Regions from separate parts of the Nocardia sp. 852002-20019_SCH5090214 genome, predicted to be linked through region 3. Evidence: riboswitches for the same ligand, from Rfam matches in the RefSeq annotation. Region 3 holds a riboswitch; each other region holds the start of a gene.
The links. A riboswitch is a leader RNA that binds a small molecule or an ion and turns the genes downstream of it on or off. The one in region 3 is predicted to bind cobalamin.
Positions count from the first base shown of each region.

Region 1: it holds a riboswitch for cobalamin, as region 3 does, so the genes downstream of both, A5780_RS35105 (HoxN/HupN/NixA family nickel/cobalt transporter) here and metE (5-methyltetrahydropteroyltriglutamate--homocysteine S-methyltransferase) in region 3, are expected to answer to the same signal.
Region 2: it holds a riboswitch for cobalamin, as region 3 does, so the genes downstream of both, A5780_RS12530 (CbtB-domain containing protein) here and metE (5-methyltetrahydropteroyltriglutamate--homocysteine S-methyltransferase) in region 3, are expected to answer to the same signal.

Region 1 is NZ_LZMK01000419.1:17,261-23,857, reverse strand. It holds gene A5780_RS35110 (lipase family protein) at 1-746, opposite strand, end outside; gene A5780_RS35105 (HoxN/HupN/NixA family nickel/cobalt transporter) at 887-1,993, opposite strand; cobalamin riboswitch at 2,027-2,150, opposite strand; gene A5780_RS35100 (ABC transporter substrate-binding protein) at 2,565-3,608, shown strand; gene A5780_RS35095 (low temperature requirement protein A) at 3,684-4,952, shown strand; gene A5780_RS35090 (hypothetical protein) at 4,975-5,265, opposite strand; tRNA gene A5780_RS35085 (tRNA-Pro) at 5,461-5,534, opposite strand; gene A5780_RS35080 (hypothetical protein) at 5,591-6,597, opposite strand, start outside.
Region 2 is NZ_LZMK01000151.1:1,345-7,941, forward strand. It holds gene A5780_RS12520 (hypothetical protein) at 1-438, opposite strand, end outside; gene ligD (non-homologous end-joining DNA ligase) at 496-1,464, opposite strand; cobalamin riboswitch at 1,578-1,721, shown strand; gene A5780_RS12530 (CbtB-domain containing protein) at 1,756-1,971, shown strand; gene A5780_RS12535 (CbtA family protein) at 1,993-2,847, shown strand; gene A5780_RS12540 (histidine phosphatase family protein) at 2,844-3,401, shown strand; gene A5780_RS12545 (DUF488 domain-containing protein) at 3,427-3,807, opposite strand; gene A5780_RS12550 (1-acyl-sn-glycerol-3-phosphate acyltransferase) at 3,980-4,741, shown strand; gene A5780_RS40890 (hypothetical protein) at 4,748-5,347, opposite strand; gene A5780_RS40895 (TetR/AcrR family transcriptional regulator C-terminal domain-containing protein) at 5,561-6,232, shown strand; partial or broken gene A5780_RS12565 (TauD/TfdA dioxygenase family protein) at 6,235-6,597, shown strand, end outside.
Region 3 is NZ_LZMK01000345.1:26,676-33,272, reverse strand. It holds gene A5780_RS27190 (pyruvate carboxylase) at 1-2,486, opposite strand, end outside; cobalamin riboswitch at 2,700-2,918, shown strand; gene metE (5-methyltetrahydropteroyltriglutamate--homocysteine S-methyltransferase) at 3,052-5,322, shown strand; gene A5780_RS27180 (short-chain fatty acyl-CoA regulator family protein) at 5,643-6,597, shown strand, end outside.

The DNA.
Region 1 (6,597 bases), on a different contig from region 3:
ACGATATTCAGCTCCGGTGCGTAGGTGCTCTTCAGTTCGGCCGCGTGACCGGTCGCGATCGCACCGCCGGAGTAGCCGTAGAGGCCGATCCTGGTCTGCGGGCTCAACCGCATCGGCTCGAAATCTCGGGCCGCGCGAACGCCGTCGAGGGTGATTCGGCCGGCGAGCGGCCCCGCGGCATAGGCGTTGTTCGGCCCCTCGTGATCGGGAATCACCACGGCCCAGCCCTGCTGCAACGCGCCCTGGGCGATCACGAATTCGGCCGGGGCCACGATCTGGCCCAGGAACGGACCGGCCGAGAAATGCTGGATCGCGTAGGAGGGTGCGCAGTAGCCGGCCAGGGAATCCTCGGCGATCTGCATCGAGACCAGTTTGTCCGGTGCCGAACCGCGTGGTTTCAGAACCGTCGCGACCGCCGGGATCGGTCGGTCACGACTGTCGTTCGATCGGTACGAGATCTGCCACGCGTCGACATTGACCGGGATCAGCCCGAGATTGGCCACCCGCACCTGCCGCGCGGCGATGATCTCGCCGGGCTGGTTCGCCGCGACGATCTCCGGTGCCGGATGGTAGAAGCCCGGGTCCAGCTCGGGTGGTAGCGGAATCGGGGCCGCGGGTGCGACCGGCGCGGGTTCGGCGCCGGCGTGCGGCGGATGAGCCACCACTGCGGCCGGAACGGTCAATGCCGCCGCCGCGGCGAGGACACAGGTCGTCCGGCGGATGCGGCGCGTCCAGGATTCGGTCACACTCGGCTCCTTCACTAATGCGAGACTGCTCCGTCTCACATATGCAGCGAACTATGGCACAGGTGTGATCGCCGTCGCAAGAATGTCGCATGCCGGCCGGCGATGCGCGGCTCGACGAGGTGCGGTCGAATGTGGTGTGGCTAGGCCGATTCCTCGGTCGGCGCGGGCGCCCAGCGTTCGTCCACCTTCGCCAGCCGCCAGTAGGCGATCGCGACGACCCAGGCGAGGACGAACAATCCGACGATCGCGAATCCCGCGTTGTTGAGGTCGATACCGGCGATCCACTCTCCGACCGGGCCGCCGAAACCGGTGTCGTCGTGCAGCACCTTGATCAGCTCGATCGAGCCGATGAACAGGGCCACCGCGATCGACAGGCCGGTGATGGCCAGGTTGTAGAAGATCTTGCGCACCGGATCGGAGAACGCCCAGTCGTAGGCGACGTTCATGAACAGGCCGTCGATCGTGTCCATCACGCTCATCCCCGCCGCGAACAGCAGCGGCAGCACCACGATCGCGTACCAGGGCAGTCCCGCCGCCGCGCCGGACCCGGCCAGCGCGAGCAGCGCCACCTCGGTCGCGGTGTCGAAACCCAGTCCGAACAGCACGCCGACCGGATAGACGTGCACCGGCCGTCCCACCATCCGCATCACCGGCGCCAGCAGGCGTGCCAGGAATCCGCGCGAATCGAGCGCCGCCTCCAGTTCCGCGCGATCGTATTCGCCGCTGTGGCGCAGACGGCGGAACACCCGCCAGATGCCGATCAGCGCAACCACATTGAGCAGGCCGATCAGATACAGGAACGATCCGGAGGCCACGGTCGAGATGGTGCCCAGGGTCTTGCGGGTCGACGAGTCCTCGTCGACCAGGGTGCCCACCACGTGCGCACCCGCCACCACCAGCGCGGCGAGGACGAACACGATCGTGGAATGCCCCATCGCGAACCAGAATCCGACCGATTTGGGCCGTTTGCCGTCGCTCATCAGCTTGCGCGTGGTGTTGTCGATGGCGGCGATGTGGTCGGCGTCGAAGGCGTGGCGCAGCCCGAAGGTGTAGGCCGTGATGCCCAGTCCGATGCCGAAGACCTCCGTCCCGATGCGATAACCGTGCGGGGCGATCGCGCCGAACAGCAGGCCGAATCCGATCAGATGCATCAACGCGACCACACCGAGCAGCACCGCCGCTTCCAGCCAGTCACGCCGGGACCAGTCCCGCAGCACATCGCGAAGCAGGCGACGACGAGTGGACATGTGCCACAACCCTTCTGGGGAACCCGCGTCCCCGTCCGTGCACAGCGACGAAAGGGGTCTGGCTGACAGCATGGGCTGAACACAGTGGCGCGACCGCACCGGATTGGCACCGGTTTCCCGTTCCCATCGCGAGAACTCTGCGGACTATACCAACGGACCGCACCCGTGCGGCCACGGTCTTCGCAGGTCGCAACGAGGGTGGTGACAGGATTCCCGATCGATGAAATGTCGGGTATGCCCCCGTGTGCCCGGGAAATCGAGGAGACTCGGCGTAACACAGTCCGTAGTGCGACGACTGTGTGCGGGTGCCAGTTCCACAGGGTCAGCGTTTCAGCAATGCCGTTTCTGCAATGCCAGGGGAGCCTTCATGTCGCAGTCTTCTGCCGCGTACCCGAGTATGGTGCCGGTCGGGGTGGATACCGCTCGGGTGTACTCGAGTGATCGACGCGTATTTCCGGCAACCGAATCGTCGTGATTCAAAGGGGAGGCTCGGCAATTCACAACACCTAGGCTCGGCCGAGCCGACGCGCACCACCGTGCCGTCGTGCGCAGTGTCGAGAGGAATTACCTGATGTCCGGACGTATCCGCACCGCAATATCCGTCTTCGCAGCCGGTACGGCTGCCGCTGTGCTACTCACCGCCTGCGGCAGCGGAGGATCCGCCCACACCGAGAACGGGGTGACCTCGCTTCGGTATCTCGGCTGGACCGATCAGGTCACGCTTCCGGAGCTCGCGGAGAACCTCGGATTCTTCGACGGCAAGATCGAACTCGACTACGTCGGCAACACCATCAGCGGGCCGCAGGAAATCCAGACCGCCGCGACCGGGCAGGTCGACTTCGGCGGGGCCTTCGCCGGTGCGGTCGCCAAGCTGGCCGGCGCCGGGGCGCCCATCACCGCGGTGGTCAACTACTACGGATCGGACGAGAAGTCCTTCCAGGGCTATTACACCCTCGACAACAGCCCGATTCGTTCGGCCGCGGATCTGGTCGGCAAGAAGGTCGGCGTGAATACGCTCGGTGGCCAGAACGAGGCCGATATCCACGATGCGTTGAAGAAGGCCGGACTGAGCGTCGACCAGATCAAATCGGTGCAATTGGTGGCGCTGCCGCCGCCGAATATCGAACAGGCGCTGCGGCAGGGACAGATCGACGCCGCGGCATTGAACGGCCAGTTCCAACAGCGTGCGGTGGCCAACGGCGGAGTGCGACCGATTTTCACCGAACTCGACGAATACGGCGGCCCGATCAACGGCGGACCCTATGTCTTCCGCAACGATTTCATCGCGAAGAACCCCGATGTGGTCCGCACCTTCACCACCGGCGTCGCGAAGGCGATCGAATGGGAGCGCAGCACGCCGCGGGATCAGGTGATCGCAAAATTCACCGAGATCATCAACGCCCGCCACCGCGCGGGAGAGGACACCTCGACGCTGAAATACTGGCTGTCCGTGGGGGTTCCGGCGCGCTACGGCAAGGTGTCGGACGAGGATTTCACGCGCTGGCAGAGCTGGCTCGAGGACACCGGGGCCATCGATCACAAGCTGGATCCGAGCAAGTTCTACACGAACAAGTTCAACTCGCTGCTGCAGCCGTCGGACGCTTCCGGGAAGTAGCGCGCGCACGCGTCCTGCCACGGCGACGGGCCGATAGCGGCGAGCCGACCCGTCGGTACGGCATCATCGGTGCCCATGAGCGACTCCGTATCCACCGGCGGCGCCCGCGGCCCGGCGCACCGCCTCGTCCGGATGACCGGCCGCGACCCCGACGAACCGGGGCGCGTGTCCTCGCCCCTGGAGCTGCTGTTCGATCTGACCTTCGTGGTCGCGGTCGGCACGGCGGCGTCGTATTTCGCCGAGATGGTCGCCGACGGGCATGCGGGCAAGGCGGTGCTCGCCTTCGTGCTGGCGATGTTCGCGATCGTCAACGCCTGGATCAATTTCAGCTGGTTCGCCTCGGCATTCGACACCGACGACTGGCTGTACCGCGTGCTCACCATGGTGGTGATGATCGGCGTGGTGGTCTTCGCCCTCGGCCTGCCCGCGATGTTCCATTCGGTCGATGTGGGCGATCACCTCGACGTGCGGGTGATGGTCGTCGGCTACATCGTGATGCGGATCGCGATGGTGCTGCAGTGGTGGCGCGCAGGACGGGAGTCGCCGTCCTTCCGGCACGTCGGCTACGGGAGCATCCGGTGGACGATCATCGCCCAAATCGGCTGGGTGATCATCGCATTCGTGCACATGCCGCTGCTCGTGGCCGGGGTTGGATGCATACTGCTCGGCGTGCTGGAACTGCTCGTACCGGTGCTGACGCAGGGCCGCGCGAGTGGTACCCCGTGGCATCCGCACCACGTGGCCGAACGCTACAGCCTGTTCGCCATCATCGCGCTCGGTGAGGGCGTGGTCGGCACGGTCGCCTCCTCGGGCGGGCTGCTCGGCGGCAGCGACGGCGGGCAGTGGAGTGCCGATGCGATCGCGATCGTGGTCGCCGGCGTGGGCCTGACCTTCGGCATGTGGTGGGTGTACTTCACCACCCCGTTCGGCGAGATCCTCGTGCACCGCCGCAACCGCGGCTACCTGTTCGGTTACGGCCACATCCCGCTCTACATGGGTATCGCCGGCGCCGGCGCGGGCCTGCACGTCGCGGGCCTGTCGCTCGAGCACCACTCCCACATCGGCCCGGTCGCGGTGGTCCTCGCTCTGGCGCTGCCGGTGGGCGTGTACCTGCTGATGGTCTATCTGCTGCACACCCTGCTGCTGTCGGCCCCGGACCCGTTCCACATCCTGCTGCTCACCCTCACGGTCGTGGTCTTGGCCGTCGCGGTGATCCTGGCCGCGCTGGGCGCCTCGATCGCCGTATGCCTACTGGTGGTGATGATCTCCCCGTTCATCACCGTGGTCGGCTACGAAACCATCGGCTATCGGCATCAGCGCGAGATGCTGGCGAATCTGGAGTGACGCGAGCGAGCCCGTCACCGTGCTATCGAGGACCTGGCGACCAGTACGGCGGCGTCCGATCCTGCGACTGCTGCGCGGAATGCTGCTGCGGCGGGCTCCACAACGGCACGTCCTGGTGCTGCGGCGGAGTCCACATCGGGACGTCCTGGTGCTGCGGGGGAGTCCACATCGGCAGGTCCTGGTGCTGCGACGCCTCGGAGGCGGAACCTGCCCGCCGCCCCGGCGCTTTCGCCAGACTGACGATCAACAGAACCGCTCCAGCGATGAGAATGATGATCCCCAGGATCACCACCAAGCCGATGAGTGCCGCCACGAACAAAGTTGTAGCACAAGGTTTTCCGGTGGTCCCGGAAATGGGAAGGCAGCTCGCCCAGAGGATCGGGCCGTGGACGGTGAAGTTTCCCGAACCCGGCACAGATACGCACCCGGCACCGATACGCACCCGGGCAAAGCAAGAGGCCCTGACCAGTGGATCGGTCAGGGCCTCTGCCGTGTCTCCACACACGAGTCGGGGTGACAGGATTTGAACCTGCGACCTCTTCGTCCCGAACGAAGCGCGCTACCAAGCTGCGCCACACCCCGTGAGTTGAGCCTGTCGTAGCTTACAGCAGGGGGGAGCGGATCATTAAATCCGCTGGTCAGCGGGCAGGGAGGGGGCGGATGGTGGAGAGGATGCGTTTGGCGGTTTCCTTGTCCACGGACTTGTCGACGCCGGTGTCGGCGGCGACCGTCATGACGAAGTTTCCGTTTTCGCTGGGGAAGGCGAACGTGTAGACCGCGAAGGTCGTGGCGCAGCCGGGGGCCGGCGGCGGCGCGCTGCCGGTGGTCTCCACGAAGGCGCCGTGCAGCTGCCCGTCCAGCGAGACCATCGGCTCGGCGGGGGCCGGGGCGGCGATGGTGGCGTTCGACCAGCCGAACTTGGCCATCCGGGCCCCGATATCGGCGGCGGCCGCGGACGGGTCCGTCTGGGGAGACATGGTGAGGAAGGCGTTGGTCCGGGTGTAGTTCGGACAGTAGTTCTTGCCGTCCTGTGCCAGGCCGGCGATTTCCAGCGGATTCGATCCGGAACCCCAGGCGGCCGTGCCGACCGGATCGACCTTCCACTCCGGAGGCGCGTCGTAGGCCGCACCGCGATCGAGGATCTGGACGACCTGGTAACCGGGAACCATAGGTGGCGGCGCGGCGCCGGGCTGCGGCTTCGGCGCCGTCTGCTGCGGTCGCGAAGGTGGTGGGGGAGGCTGATTTTCGTTACTGAGCGCACTGACCATGGACGGCTTGCCGGAACCCGCGGCGGCCGGCGAGTCGGAATGCCGGCTCGCGACCACCGCCACGGTCGCGCCGATCGCCACGACGACCAGCACCCCGATTCCGCTGAGCAGCAGAGCTTTCCGCCGCCGAGGCGGCTGCTCGGCCGGCACCTGCAGCAGCGCGGTGTGCGGATGCTGAGCCGTCGGCGGTCCCCAGGACGCTTGCTGCGGCGCGGGATGTGATCCGACCCCCAATTGCCAATCCGGCTCGGGGCGACCGCTGCCGTGCGGTGCCGAGAACTGTTGCCGGGAGGGAGTATTCGCGCCCGGCATCGAGCTGCCCGGCCACTGCGGCATTCCGGGTTGCACGCCGAAGGCGGTGGTGGGGGCGTCGGGTC
Region 2 (6,597 bases), on a different contig from region 3:
CGTCCGACCGGATCGGTTGCCGTACAGGTGCAAGAAGGCTGCCGTGAACGCTGCGGCAACGGCGAAGCACGCCGCGGCGACGCTCGTGTCGAGGCGTCCGGGTAGCTCCGGCTTGTAGTCGGACAAGGACAGCTCGGTTCCCACCCACTGAGCGAAGAAACTGGCGATCAGTCCACCCGCGATGGTGCCGCCAGGCGCGAACGGGTAGGGCAACAGCCCGAAAATGGCGGTGACGAACAGCACCGGGCTGATCACGAACAGGAACGGCCAATAGATCGAGAAGTTGACGGCGAATTGGCCACCCGCATCGAGATCCGGTCCCGAGAACAGTCCCCGCCCGATCGCCAGCCACGCCACAGCCAGCGCGCCGACGGCAATGATCTGCCCTGTGTACGCGAGACGGTTCAACCGATTCCACGATGCATCACGAGCAGACACCCGGTCACTATAGTGATTTCCCAAGCCGCAGCAGTGGGCGAATCGTCCCTTTCCCGTTCAGGAATCGAGCGCGCTGTCGGCGCGCCCGGGCACTTCGACCTCGTCCGGCGTCTTGTCCGGCCGCAAGCCGCGCCAGGACGGGTGGCGCAGGCGCCCGTCGCCGGTCCGCTCCGTGAACGACACCTCGCCCACCAGTTCGGGTTCCACCCAGATCGCGTCCTTCACCGGCGCCGCGACAGTGGGGGTCTGCCGCCGCAGCGGACGCAACCGGGCCTGGAGATCGTCGAGCATGGCCTGCGTGAAACCGGTCCCCACATTGCCGATGTAGACCAATTCCCCGGTCTCGTCGTGCACGCCCATGAGCAGTGAGCCGATGCGTCCCGCGCGACGGCCGGCGCCGGGCCGCCACCCGACGATGACGATCTCCTGATCGTTCACGTTCTTGACCTTGGTCCACAGCGGACTGCGCCGGCCCGGCAGATAGGGACTGTCGAGCCGCTTGCACACGATGCCCTCGAGCCCCAACCGTGCCGATTCGGCGAGCACATCGGCGCCGGTACCGGTCAGCCGCGGCGGGATGCGCCAGCTCGGGCCGCGCAGGCCGAGTTGTTCCAGCAGCCCGCGGCGTTGCTCGTACGGCAGGTCGATCAGCGGGCGGTCGCCGATGTGCAGCAGGTCGAAGATGAGGTAGGTGGCGGGTACCGAGCGCATCAGTGCGCGGATCATGGCCGGATTGCGCTGGTGCATCCGCGGTTGCAGGGCGGCGAAGGAGGTGCGGCCGTCGGCGGCGAAGGCGACGATTTCGCCGTCGACGACGATCGGCGGCACCGCGGGCGCGAGGTCGGCGAGCTCCGGCCAGGCGGCGGTGACATCGTTGCCGTTGCGCGAGATCAGCCGCAATTCCCGCTCGACGTAACCGATGGCGCGGATACCGTCGAATTTCACCTCGTACGCCCAGGCCGCACTGTCGGCGGGCAGAGCGCCGGCGGTCGCCAGCATCGCCGCGTATCGCGGCAATCCGCTCATGAGCGCCCACCTTTCGATTAATGGCTATTTCTCGGTTACTACCCTGAAATCCTCCTCTTACAGCGACGATGATGCTGACATTTCAGTCACGACCCGATCTCGCAACCCGCCGATTGACCAGCCGAACGGCAATTTCGTATGGTTGTGCGAGCGACGATTCGAGGAACCCGGTGAAAATCCGGGACGGTCGCGCCACTGTGAGCGTTTCGCCGGGCGGAATGTGAGTCAGATACTCGGATCGCGTGGTAACCACCATCGAGCGGGGACGCGCAATCCCCGGAGGAGAGTCACATGGCGACGTCCTATGTTCCCCGGTCCGGCCTGGAGTCGATTCGGCTCTCCATTCCCACGACGGCCCTGTGGCTGGGCGGCACCACGCTCCTGGCTCTGCTCGCCCTCTACTTCATCGGCATCGATCAGGGCGCGGTCTCGATCTTCGGAGACGATATGCACGTGCACGAATTCGTCCACGACGCACGGCATTTCCTCGGCTACCCCTGCCACTGACCGCGGGATCGAGCCCCCACAATGGAAAAACGAATCATCGCCCGCGGTGTGCTGGTCGGTGCGACCGGCGGGCTGGCGGCCTTCGTCTTCGCGCGGATCCTGGCCGAGCCGATCATCGATCGCGCCATCGACTACGAGGGCGGGCGCGACGCGGCGCACACGACACTCGAAGCGGCCGCAGGACATTCGATGGCCGGCATGGAAGAGAGCGAACTGTTCACCCGGTCGGTGCAGTCGACCATCGGCCTCGGCTTCGGCACGGTCGTCTTCGGCGCCGCGATGGGCGCGCTGTTCGCGGTGGTGTACTGCCTGTTCATGGGCCGTGTCGGCAGTTTGAGCCCGCGCAATCTCGCACTGTGCGTGGCGGGCGGCATGTTCGGCGTGCTGTACGCCGTGCCGTTCCTCAAATATCCGACCAATCCGCCCTCGATCGGCAATCCCGACACGATCGGGCAACGCACCGGTCTCTACCTGTCGATGGTGGTGATCGCCGCGGTCTGCGCGGTGGGCGCCGTGTGGCTGGGGCGGAAACTGCAAGCGCGCCTGGGCAATTGGACGGCGACCATCGCCGCGGGCCTGGCCTTCGTGGTGGTGGTGACCGCGATCGCGGCGTTGCTGCCCGCACTCGGGCATCTGGCCGCCAACCGGGCACCGGGCGACGCGGCCACCGAAACACCCGGGCCGCTCACCGATTCGAGCGGCCGGATCGTCTATCCGGGCTTCCCCGCCGACGATCTGTACTACTTCCGCTTCTATTCCCTTGCCGCGCAGGTCATTCTGTGGTCCGTGATCGGCGTGGGTTTCGCGACACTGGCGCCGCGGTTGTTCCGGCGCGCGGACGAATCGGCCGCGGCCGCGCCGGCAGCGGCGGTATGAGCGCGACCGTCACCCGGCTCACGTTGATCAGCCACGGCATGACCGAGGCGATGCGGACGGCCCGCTTCCCGGTCGATGAACCACTCGACGAGCTTCCCCGCGACGCCGCCTCCCCCACGGCGCCGCGGGCCGACCGGGTCCTGGCCGCGCCGGAACTGCGGACCGCCGCGACCGCCACCCTGCTGGGTCTGCGGGCGACCACCGAACCCGCCCTGCGCGATCTCGACTGCGGCGAGTGGGCGGGCAGGCAGATGGATTCTCTCGACCCGGCCGACCTGATGGCCTGGATGTCCGATCCCGCCTACCGCGACCACGGCGGTGAAGCGATCACCGACCTGCTCGAACGGGTGCGTGACTGGCTCGAATCGATGGTCGCCGACCGAAGCCGGATCGTCGCGATCACCCATCCCGCCGTCGTCCGCGCGAGTGTGCTCCTCGCCCTCGCCGCGCCGCCGGAATCGTTCTGGCGCATCGACATTCCGCCACTCAGCGCCACCACACTGCACGGCCGCGGCGCCGCCTGGACCGTGCGGCACACCGCGAATCCGCTGTGAGCGGGCAGGTGTGCACCCGGCCACCTCAGTGCGACGCCGGCTTCTTCCCGACCAGATCGGCGAGTACGGCCGCCTCGCTGATGTCGATCCGCTTGGTGGCCGACAACAGAGTGAGCATGCCGCGCCCGGCGAGTTCGCGGAGGTGGTCGAGGTCGCCGGCGCGTTCCGGACTTCGGAGCTCCTCGCGGTAGCGGCGACCGAACTCGTCGAATTTGGCGGGATCGTGCCCGTACCAGGTGCGCAACTCGGTCGAGGGTGCGATCGTTTTGCACCACTCGTCGAGGTGGGCGTTCTCCTTGCTCATCCCGCGCGGCCAGAGGCGATCGACCAGCACCCGCATTCCGTCGTCGGGATCGGGATCGTCGTAGATCCGCCGGACCTGAACCCGCGGTCGTGCACTCGCCATCGCGCTGCTCCCTTCGGTCGGCCGTATCGTCCGGCACCCGCGGCGCGGGATCGCCGGTCCCCCGCTTCCCGCATTCGAGGGTAGTCACGGGAGCGGCGTCTTTCGCCGGCTCGCCACGGCCGCTGCGCCCACCTCTGCCTACGCAGCCGTAGGTTACGGTAGCGTAGGTTGAATGAACGTCCCGACCTCGACCGCCGATCCCGTCGTTGCGCCCCCGTCGGTCGAATTCGACAATCGCGATGCCGTCTACGAGTACTACCGCACCCACCGCGCGCCCCGCACCCGCGCGCGCCTGTTCTACGCGATCACCGCGTATCGCAAACGTCCCACGGTCCGCTATGCGGACGGTGCCCGCGCGGCGATCCGGCAGCTGATTCGCGACAACCGCCGCATGATCATCGCGATCAACCATGTCAGCGTGGAAGATCCGCGCACGGTGGCCGCCTTCGCCTGGCGCAGCGTGTTCCGGCCGCGGATCGGCCATATCCGTGTGCTGGCCAAGGACGAACTGTTCACCGAGCCGGAGCAGCGGTCGCGCATCGACATCATGGGCGCCATCCCGGTGTTCCGCGGCAAGGACCACGGCCCACGCGCCGCCTACGCCGCCGGGCAGCAACTGATGGACGTCTGCGTCGGGCGCATGGTCGACGGTGACGACCTCGCGTTGTTCCCGGAGGGCACCTGCAACGAAACCGATCCGGCCCGCGTGCAGACCATCGGCACCGGCATCGGCCACATCGCCGCACGCGCCCGAAAGGCCGGGGCGGCACCGGTTTTCGTCTTCCTCGGCCTGACCTACGGCCCCGACGGCCGCGCCACGTTCTACCTCGACGAGCCGCTGCCGGATTTCCCGGATCGACCGGCCGAAATCACCCGGGTGGTCGGCAGCCGGATGCAGCGCGCACTCGACGGGGCGATCGCGGCCGTCCGGTAATTCGCTTCAACCGGCCGGCAGGGTGCGCACCCCCGACCCCGCGGCCACCGCACCCACCACCGCGCGGAAGAATTCGACATCGGTGGCGGGCGACCGCATGCCCACCGCCTCGAGCGCGTAGGCCTTGAAGGCTCGTGCCGCACGGGTCGGCACGTACTGCGTCGGCGAGGCCTGCGCGAACGATGTGTCGCGGTACTCCGTATCGCCCCAGAACCGGACATCGGTGCGTGCGCTGCCCAGATATCGGTGGGCCCACTCGCGCGCCGGTTCGCCGAGTGCGGACAGATCTCCGGCGACCGCGAAAGCATGCGGTATCGGCACCTGCCGCCGGCAGCGCAGCACACATCCGAGATCCAGGACGCCCAGCCCGAGAATCGTCAGCGGCCGGATGTCGCCGGGCGCATCGACCGCGACGGTGACCTCCCAGCCGGCGACCGCTCGGTCGAACAGCCAGCCGCCGGCGCGCGAGACGACCTCGACAGGATTGTCCGCGACCACGACCAGCTGATATCGCAGCGAGCGCCGGCCGGATTCGGCCACGGCGCATTCGCGCGGAGCTTCCGCCGCGTGGGCGTTCGTTGGGTACCGGTGCGACACAGCAGACATAGCACTTCCGTTCCGATCACAACCACCACTGCCTTCCCCCGCCTCGGGCGGCCCACATCGCCCGAGCAGAGACTAGTTTATTTTCCCCCAGCGGGAGAAAATATTGGCCGAACTCGTATCCATCCACCGGGCGTGTTGTCCGGACCCGCCGCCGGCAGCCGTAGCCTGAGAGGGGTGAGCGGCGGGAATACAACCGGGTCCGGGACTGGAATCGTGCAGACATCGCGGCGCGGCCGCGGGCGTCCGCCCCGGCTGAGCCGGGATCGCATCGTCGCGGCCGCCCGCGCGCTGCCGCCGGAAACACTCACCATGAAAGCGGTCGCCGACGCGCTGGGCGTCGACCGCAAATCGCTGAACTACTACGTCAGCGACCGCGACGGATTGCTGGAACTGGTCGCGCTGGACGCCTTCGAAACCGAGTTCCGCCGCTTGGCCCTGCCCGCCGAGGGCGATTGGCGGCAACTGCTGCGGCTGTTCGCCGCCGCGGTCGCCGAGGCCCTCACCCAGGTCGGCGTCTTGATCTCCTATGTGCGATTCGGTGGCCGAGGCGGCCTGTCGACGCTGGCGGCGATCGAGCGGATATTCCAGTCGCTGGTCGGCGCCGGATTCGAGCCGATGGAGGCCGGGCGCACGCTGCGACTGCTCGCCGATATCGCGTACTCGGCGGCGCGCGAGGCCGCGGAGGCGACCCGGGGCCACGTCGACATCCAGGCCGAACATGTCGCCCGGACCCTGAATTCGGAAGCGGGACAAGAGTTCCCACTCCTGCGCCAGGTCGCGACCACCCGCGAGAGCGCCGCGCGCGTCGGCGAGCAGTTCGAATTCGACCTCGAGCTCGTGATCGCCGGGCTGGAACGCAAGCTCGAGGCACGCGGCCGGGCCTGAGACTGCCGCACCCGCTGCGGGTGCTGGCCGAGAATCTGCGTGCCCGCCACACCAATCGCTACGACTACGCCGCCGACACCGACGACCGACCGGACGACGGAACTCGTTCGTACCGAACCGAATTCGAGTCCCGCTATTTCGAGACCGAACATCCGGTGGTGCACGTCCATCCCGAGACCGGTGAACGCGCCCTGCTGCTGGGCTGCTTCGTCAAGGAGATCGTCGGCCTGTCCACCGCCGAATCGCGCGCGCTGTTTCGCCTGTTCCAGGATCGGGTGACCCGGCTCGAGCACACCACCCGCTGGGATTGGGCGCCCGGCGATGTGGCGATCTGGGACAACCTCGCCACCCAGCACTACGCGATC
Region 3 (6,597 bases):
TGCCCGCCGGGGATCTCGTGGTGGTACACCCGCCCGGTCGGCCCCGGCAACCCGGACTCGAAGGGCGCGTAGACCTTTCGCAGTGCCTCCCAGTACGGCTCGAGGTCGCAGACGGCATCGAGGTTCAGCCCGGTGTCGTAGGGCGAATGCGCGGCCGCGGCGACGATCGCCGAGAGCGCGGGCTGGCTCGTGGTGCCTGCCATCGGCGCGCTCGCCCCGTCCACGGCGTCGGCGCCGGCCTGCCAGGCGGCCAGGTAAGTGGCGAGTTGCCCGCCCGGAGTGTCGTGGGTGTGCACGTGCACCGGCAGATCGAAGTTGCTGCGCAGCGCGGTCACCAGCGTGTGCGCGGCCGGCGCCCGCAACAGCCCGGCCATGTCCTTGATGCCGATCACGTGCGCGCCGGCCTCGACGATCTGCTCGGCGAGCTTCAGGTAGTAGTCGAGGGTGTAGAGGTTCTCGTCCGGATTCGACAGATCACCGGTGTAGGACATCGCGACCTCGGCCAGCGCGGTGCCGGTCTCGCGTACCGCGTCGATCGCCGGCCGCATCTGATCCACATTGTTCAGCGCGTCGAAGATCCGGAAGATATCAATACCGGTACCGGTCGCTTCTCGCACGAACGCCCGCGTCACCTGCTCCGGATACGGCGTGTACCCGACGGTGTTGCGCCCGCGCAGCAGCATCTGCAAGCAGATGTTCGGAATCGCCTCCCGCAGCGCGGCCAGCCGCTCCCACGGGTCCTCGTACAGGAAGCGCAGCGCCACATCGTAGGTCGCGCCACCCCAGCATTCGACCGAGAGCAGTTCCGGGGTCATCCGCGCCACGTGCCCGGCGACGGTCAGCAGTCCGCGCGTGCGCACCCGCGTCGCGAGCAGCGACTGATGGGCGTCGCGGAACGTGGTGTCGGTGACGCCGACCGCGTCGCGCTCCCGCAACCACCGCGCAAAACCCTCGGGTCCCAGTTCGAGCAGACGCTGGCGGGTGCCGTCCGGCGGCGGCGCACTGAGATCGATCGCCGGCAGCTTGTCGTGCGGGTAGACCGCCGTCGGCCGCTCACCGTGCGGCTTGTTCACGGTCACGTCGGCCAGATAGCGCAGGATGCGGGTGCCGCGGTCGGCCGAACCGCGCTGGGTCAGCAGTTCCGGGCGCTCGTCGATGAACGAGGTGGTGATGCGTCCGGCGCGGAAATCCGGATCGTCGAGCACGGCCTGCAGGAAGGGGATGTTGGTGGCCACGCCGCGGATGCGGAATTCCGCCACCGCGCGCCGGGCCCGCGCCACCGCCGCGCCGAAGTCGCGGCCGCGACAGGTCAGCTTGACCAGCATGGAGTCGAAGTGGGCGCCGACCTCGGCGCCGAGATTCGCACCGCCGTCGAGCCGGATGCCACCGCCGCCGGGCGAGCGGTAGGCGGTGATGCGGCCGGTGTCGGGACGGAATCCGTTGGCCGGATCCTCGGTCGTGATCCGGCACTGCAGCGCGGCACCGTGAATCGACACGCTGTCCTGACTCAGCCCCAGATCCGCCAGCGACTCGCCGGCCGCGATGCGCAACTGCGACTGCACCAGATCCACATCGGTGATCTCCTCGGTCACCGTGTGCTCGACCTGGATCCGCGGGTTCATCTCGATGAACACGTGATGGCCGCGCTCGTCGAGCAGGAACTCCACGGTGCCCGCGCACGAGTACCCGATCTGGCGCGCGAACGCCACCGCGTCGGCGCAAATACGCATCCGCAGTGCGGGTTCCAGATTCGGCGCGGGCGCCAGCTCGATCACCTTCTGATGCCGCCGCTGCAGCGAACAGTCGCGCTCGAACAGATGCATGACGTTGCCGTGCTGATCGGCCAGGATCTGCACCTCGATATGCCGCGGGTTGATCACCGCCTGCTCGAGGAAGACCGTCGCGTCTCCGAACGCCGATTCCGCCTCGCGCATGGCGGCCTCGATGGCCTCGCGCAGTTGCACCCGATCCGCCACCCGGCGCATACCGCGACCGCCACCGCCGGCGACCGCCTTCACGAACACCGGGAAGTCCATCTCCTCCGATGCCCGCAGCAGCTCCTCGACATCGGCCGAGGGCGCGCTGGAGTTCAGCACCGGGAGCCCGGCCGCCTTCGCCGCCGCGATGGCCCGCGCCTTGTTACCGGTCAGTTCGAGCACCTCGGCCGAGGGGCCGATGAAGGTGATGCCCTCGGCCGCACAGGCCGCGGCGAGGTCCGGATTCTCCGACAGGAAGCCGTAGCCGGGGTAGACCGCATCGGCGCCGGCGGACTTGGCGGCGCTGATGATCTCGGGAATCGAGAGGTAGGCGCGCACCGGATGTCCGGGGACACCGATCTGGTACGACTCGTCGGCCTTGAGGCGATGCACCGAATTGCGATCTTCGTAGGGAAAAACCGCTACGGTGCCGATGCCTAGTTCGTAGGCGGCGCGGAAGGCACGGATGGCGATTTCCCCGCGGTTGGCGACCAGCACTTTGGAGAACATTCGATAAAGGTACCTGCCCGGCGAGCGGGGCCGGACAGTGAATACGGCTTCGCAGCCATCCTCACAAACCGGATCGGCGAGTCTGCGAAGTTGTGTTCTTCCAGCGGAAACATATCCGGCCGGGCGGGCGGCGTTTCCCCTGCCGCTCGCGGTGGATTACGCTCGGGAACGCAGCTGGTTCGCTGCCGCCGACGAGTTGGAGCCCCGAGCGTCGCGCGCAGCGTCGAAACCGGTCCTCGCGGGCCGGCGAGAGGGAACCCGGTGAGAATCCGGGACTGTCCCGCAGCGGTGAACAGGAACGACCGCCGTCATGAGCACTGGATCCATTCCGGGAAGCGACGGCCAGTAGGCGACATCCGGGGCCCTCTCCGGACCGGTCCGCACGACCGATGCCTGTGAGTCCGAAGACCTGCCGGTTGTGCCGGATACGCCGTATCCGGCGGTCACCGCCTCGTGGATCGGGCGGGCGGACCCGTGGCACACCGGATACCCCGGTGCGGCAGTGTTTTTCGGGGCTTCGTCCGTCGTGCGGCGGTGATCTGTGGCTTCCAGTTTGGAGAACACCGTGACTGTCACAACGCATACTCGTTTCACCGCAACGGTTCTGGGCCTGCCGCGCATCGGGCCGCGGCGCGAACTCAAACGTGCCGTCGAAAGCTACTGGGCCGGACGGATCGACGCCGCCGAACTCGAGCGCGTCGCCCGGCAACTGCGCGCGCAGAGCTGGTCGGGGGCAAAGGACGCCGGACTCGACGCGGTACCGGTGGGCACCTTCTCGTTCTACGACCAGATGCTCGATACCGCGGTCATGCTCGGCGCGCTGCCGCCGCGGGTCGCCGGCATCGGCGATCCGCTGGACCGCTATTTCGCGGCCGCGCGCGGCGCCGAGGGCATCGAACCGCTGGAGATGACCAAGTGGTTCGACACCAACTACCACTATCTGGTGCCGGAAATCGGCCCGGACACCCGGTTCGCCCTCGACCCCTCGGCCCTGCTCGGCGAGCTGCGGGAGGCGCGTGAGCTGGGCATCCCGGCACGTCCGGTGGTGATCGGGCCGGTGACCTTCCTCGCCCTGTCCAAGGGTGTCGACGGCGTCGCGCCGATGGACCGGCTGGCCGAGCTGATCCCGCTCTACCGCGAGCTGCTGGACCGGCTGGCCGACGCGGGCGCCGCCTGGGTCCAGATCGACGAGCCGGCCCTGGTGCGCGACCTCTCCGAGGCCGAGCTCGCCACCGTGCGCACCACCTACGCCGAAGTGAGCGCCGGGGACCGGCGGCCGAGCATCCTGGTGGCCACGTACTTCGGCTCCCCTGGCCCGGCACTGAGCGCCCTGGCCGCCACGCCGGTCGAGGGCGTGGCGCTGGACTTCCGTTCCGGCACCACCGTTTCCGAGGTCGCGGCGGTTCCCGCCCTGGCGGACAAGCTGGTGGTCGCCGGAGTGGTGGACGGCCGCAACATCTGGCGCACGGACCTGGAAACGGCGCTGAGTGAGCTGGCGACCCTGCTGGGTTCGGTCGGCGCGCTGGCGGTCTCGACCTCGAGTTCGCTGCTGCATGTGCCGTATTCGCTGGCCGCGGAGTCCGGCCTGGATCCGGTGCTGCGATCGTGGCTGGCGTTCGGCGCCGAGAAGATGGACGAGGTGCGGATATTGGCGCACGCGGTCGGTGCCGGCACCGACGCGGTCGCCGCGGAGCTCGCCGCATCGCGCGCCGCGATCGAGAGCCGCCGCCGCGATCCGCGCCTGCACAACGCGGCCGTGCGGGCCCGGCTCGCCGGCCTCGGCGACGATCGCGCGCAGCGGGCACCGGCGCAGCGCCGTCGCGAGCTGCAGCGCGCACAGCTGCGCCTGCCGCTGCTGCCCACGACCACGATCGGCTCCTATCCGCAGACCACCGCGATCCGCACCGCCCGCGCCGAGCTGCGCGCCGGCACGATCGACGAGGCGCAGTATCGCGAGCGGATGCGCGCCGAGATCGCGGATGTGATTGCGCTACAGGAGAATCTGGGGCTCGACGTCCTCGTGCACGGTGAACCCGAGCGCAACGACATGGTCCAGTACTTCGCCGAACAACTCGACGGATTCGCCGCCACCGACCACGGCTGGGTGCAGTCCTACGGCACCCGCTGCGTGCGCCCGCCGATCCTCTACGGCGATGTCGTTCGCACCGCGCCGATGACCGTCGAGTGGATCACCTACGCCCAATCGCTGACCGGCAAGCCGGTCAAGGGCATGCTCACCGGTCCGGTCACGATTCTGGCGTGGTCGTTCGTGCGCGACGATCAGCCACTGGCCGAGACCGCGCGGCAGGTGGCGCTGGCCATTCGCGACGAGACGGTGGACCTGGAGGCCGCCGGAATCCGTATCGTCCAGGTCGACGAGCCCGCGCTGCGCGAGCTGCTGCCGCTGCGCCGCGGTGATCAGCAGCCGTACCTGGACTGGGCGGTGGGCGCGTTCCGCCTGGCCACCGCCGGGGTTCGCGACGACACCCAGATCCACACCCATCTGTGCTATTCCGAATTCGGCGAGATCATCGGCGCGATCGCGGCACTCGACGCCGATGTCACGTCGGTGGAGGCGGCGCGCTCGCATATGGAGATCCTCGACGATCTCACCACCGCCGGGTACGCGCTCGGTATCGGGCCGGGTGTCTACGACATCCACTCACCGCAGGTTCCGAGTGTGGCCGAAATCGAGAATTCACTGCGTGAGGCGATGAAAGCCGTTCCGGCGGAACGGTTGTGGGTGAATCCGGACTGCGGCCTCAAAACCCGCGGCCGCGCCGAGGTGGAGGCGTCGCTGCGCAATATGGTCGAGGCGGCCGCGCTGGTGCGCTGATGCCGTGATGCGCAGTTGGATGTGACGCGCTGCTGCCGCACGGTTGGCGACTCGCCCGGACGCGAGTCGCCGGCCGGACGGCCCGCCGGAAAAATTCGGGGCCCAGCAGCTTTTCCGGCAACCTTTTCCACCCGGTAGTTCACCACCTCCGAGCAGCACTTCCACTATCGTGTGCCTACCGGATCCGGCCGCATACTTCGCACGCTACGCATCATCGAAGTTGATCAAAACTCCTTGCAGCAGCAGATTTTTGTGCGCGCCTAGTAGCGAAATTGCAATGATTGCGAAGGCGTGAAGGTAGCATCTGCGGCGTGCGCAAGATGTATGCGGGTGCCCGGTTACGGCGGTTGCGCGAAGAACGACGGATGACCCAGGCCGCCCTGGCCAAGTCGTTGGAGCTTTCGCCCAGCTATCTCAATCAGCTCGAACGTGACCAGCGGCCTCTGACGATTCCCGTTCTCCTGAAACTCAATTCGACCTTCGATCTGGATGTGCAGTTCTTCGCCGCCGACTCCGACGCGCGGCTGGTCTCGGACCTGCACGAGGTGCTCGTGGAAGCGGCCGGCGGTACCGCCCCGCCCGCCGCGGAGGTCGAGGATCTCGCCACCCGGCTACCGGAGGTCGCCAAGACCATCGTCGCCATGCATCGCCGTCTGCGCGCTACCACCGATCAGCTCGATCTCTTGTCGTCGAAGGTCGCCACCCCCACCGGTGCGCCCGGTGTCCCGATGCCCTACGAAGATGTGCGTGACTTCTTCTACGACCACCACAACCACATTCCCCAGCTGGATCTGGCCGCCGAACGGCTGTTCGACGAATGCGGTCTGACCATCGGATCGATCGATCGCCAACTGGCCCGCGTCGCCGAGGAGCGGGCCGGTGTCACCGTGCTGGTCCGCGGCGACGGCGCCGATCCGGCCATCCCGAAACGGCGCTACGACCCCGAGACCCGCACCCTCATCCTCGCGCGCCGGCTGCGCCCCGGTCAGCGGGCATTCCAGATCGCCACCACACTGGCCTTCCTGCTGCACGGCGATCTGCTCGACGAGGTTCTCGACGCCACCCCGTCGCTGGTCGGTGAATCGCGGGCCCTGGCCCGGGTCGGGCTGGCCAACTATTTCGCGGGTGCGGTGGTGCTGCCGTACGGGAAGTTCCTGCGCTCGGCCGAGGAACTGTCCTACGACATCGACCTGCTCTCGCTGCGATTCGAGGTCGGCTTCGAGACGGTCTGCCATCGGCTGAGCACCCTGCAGCGGCAGGGACAGCGCGGGGTGC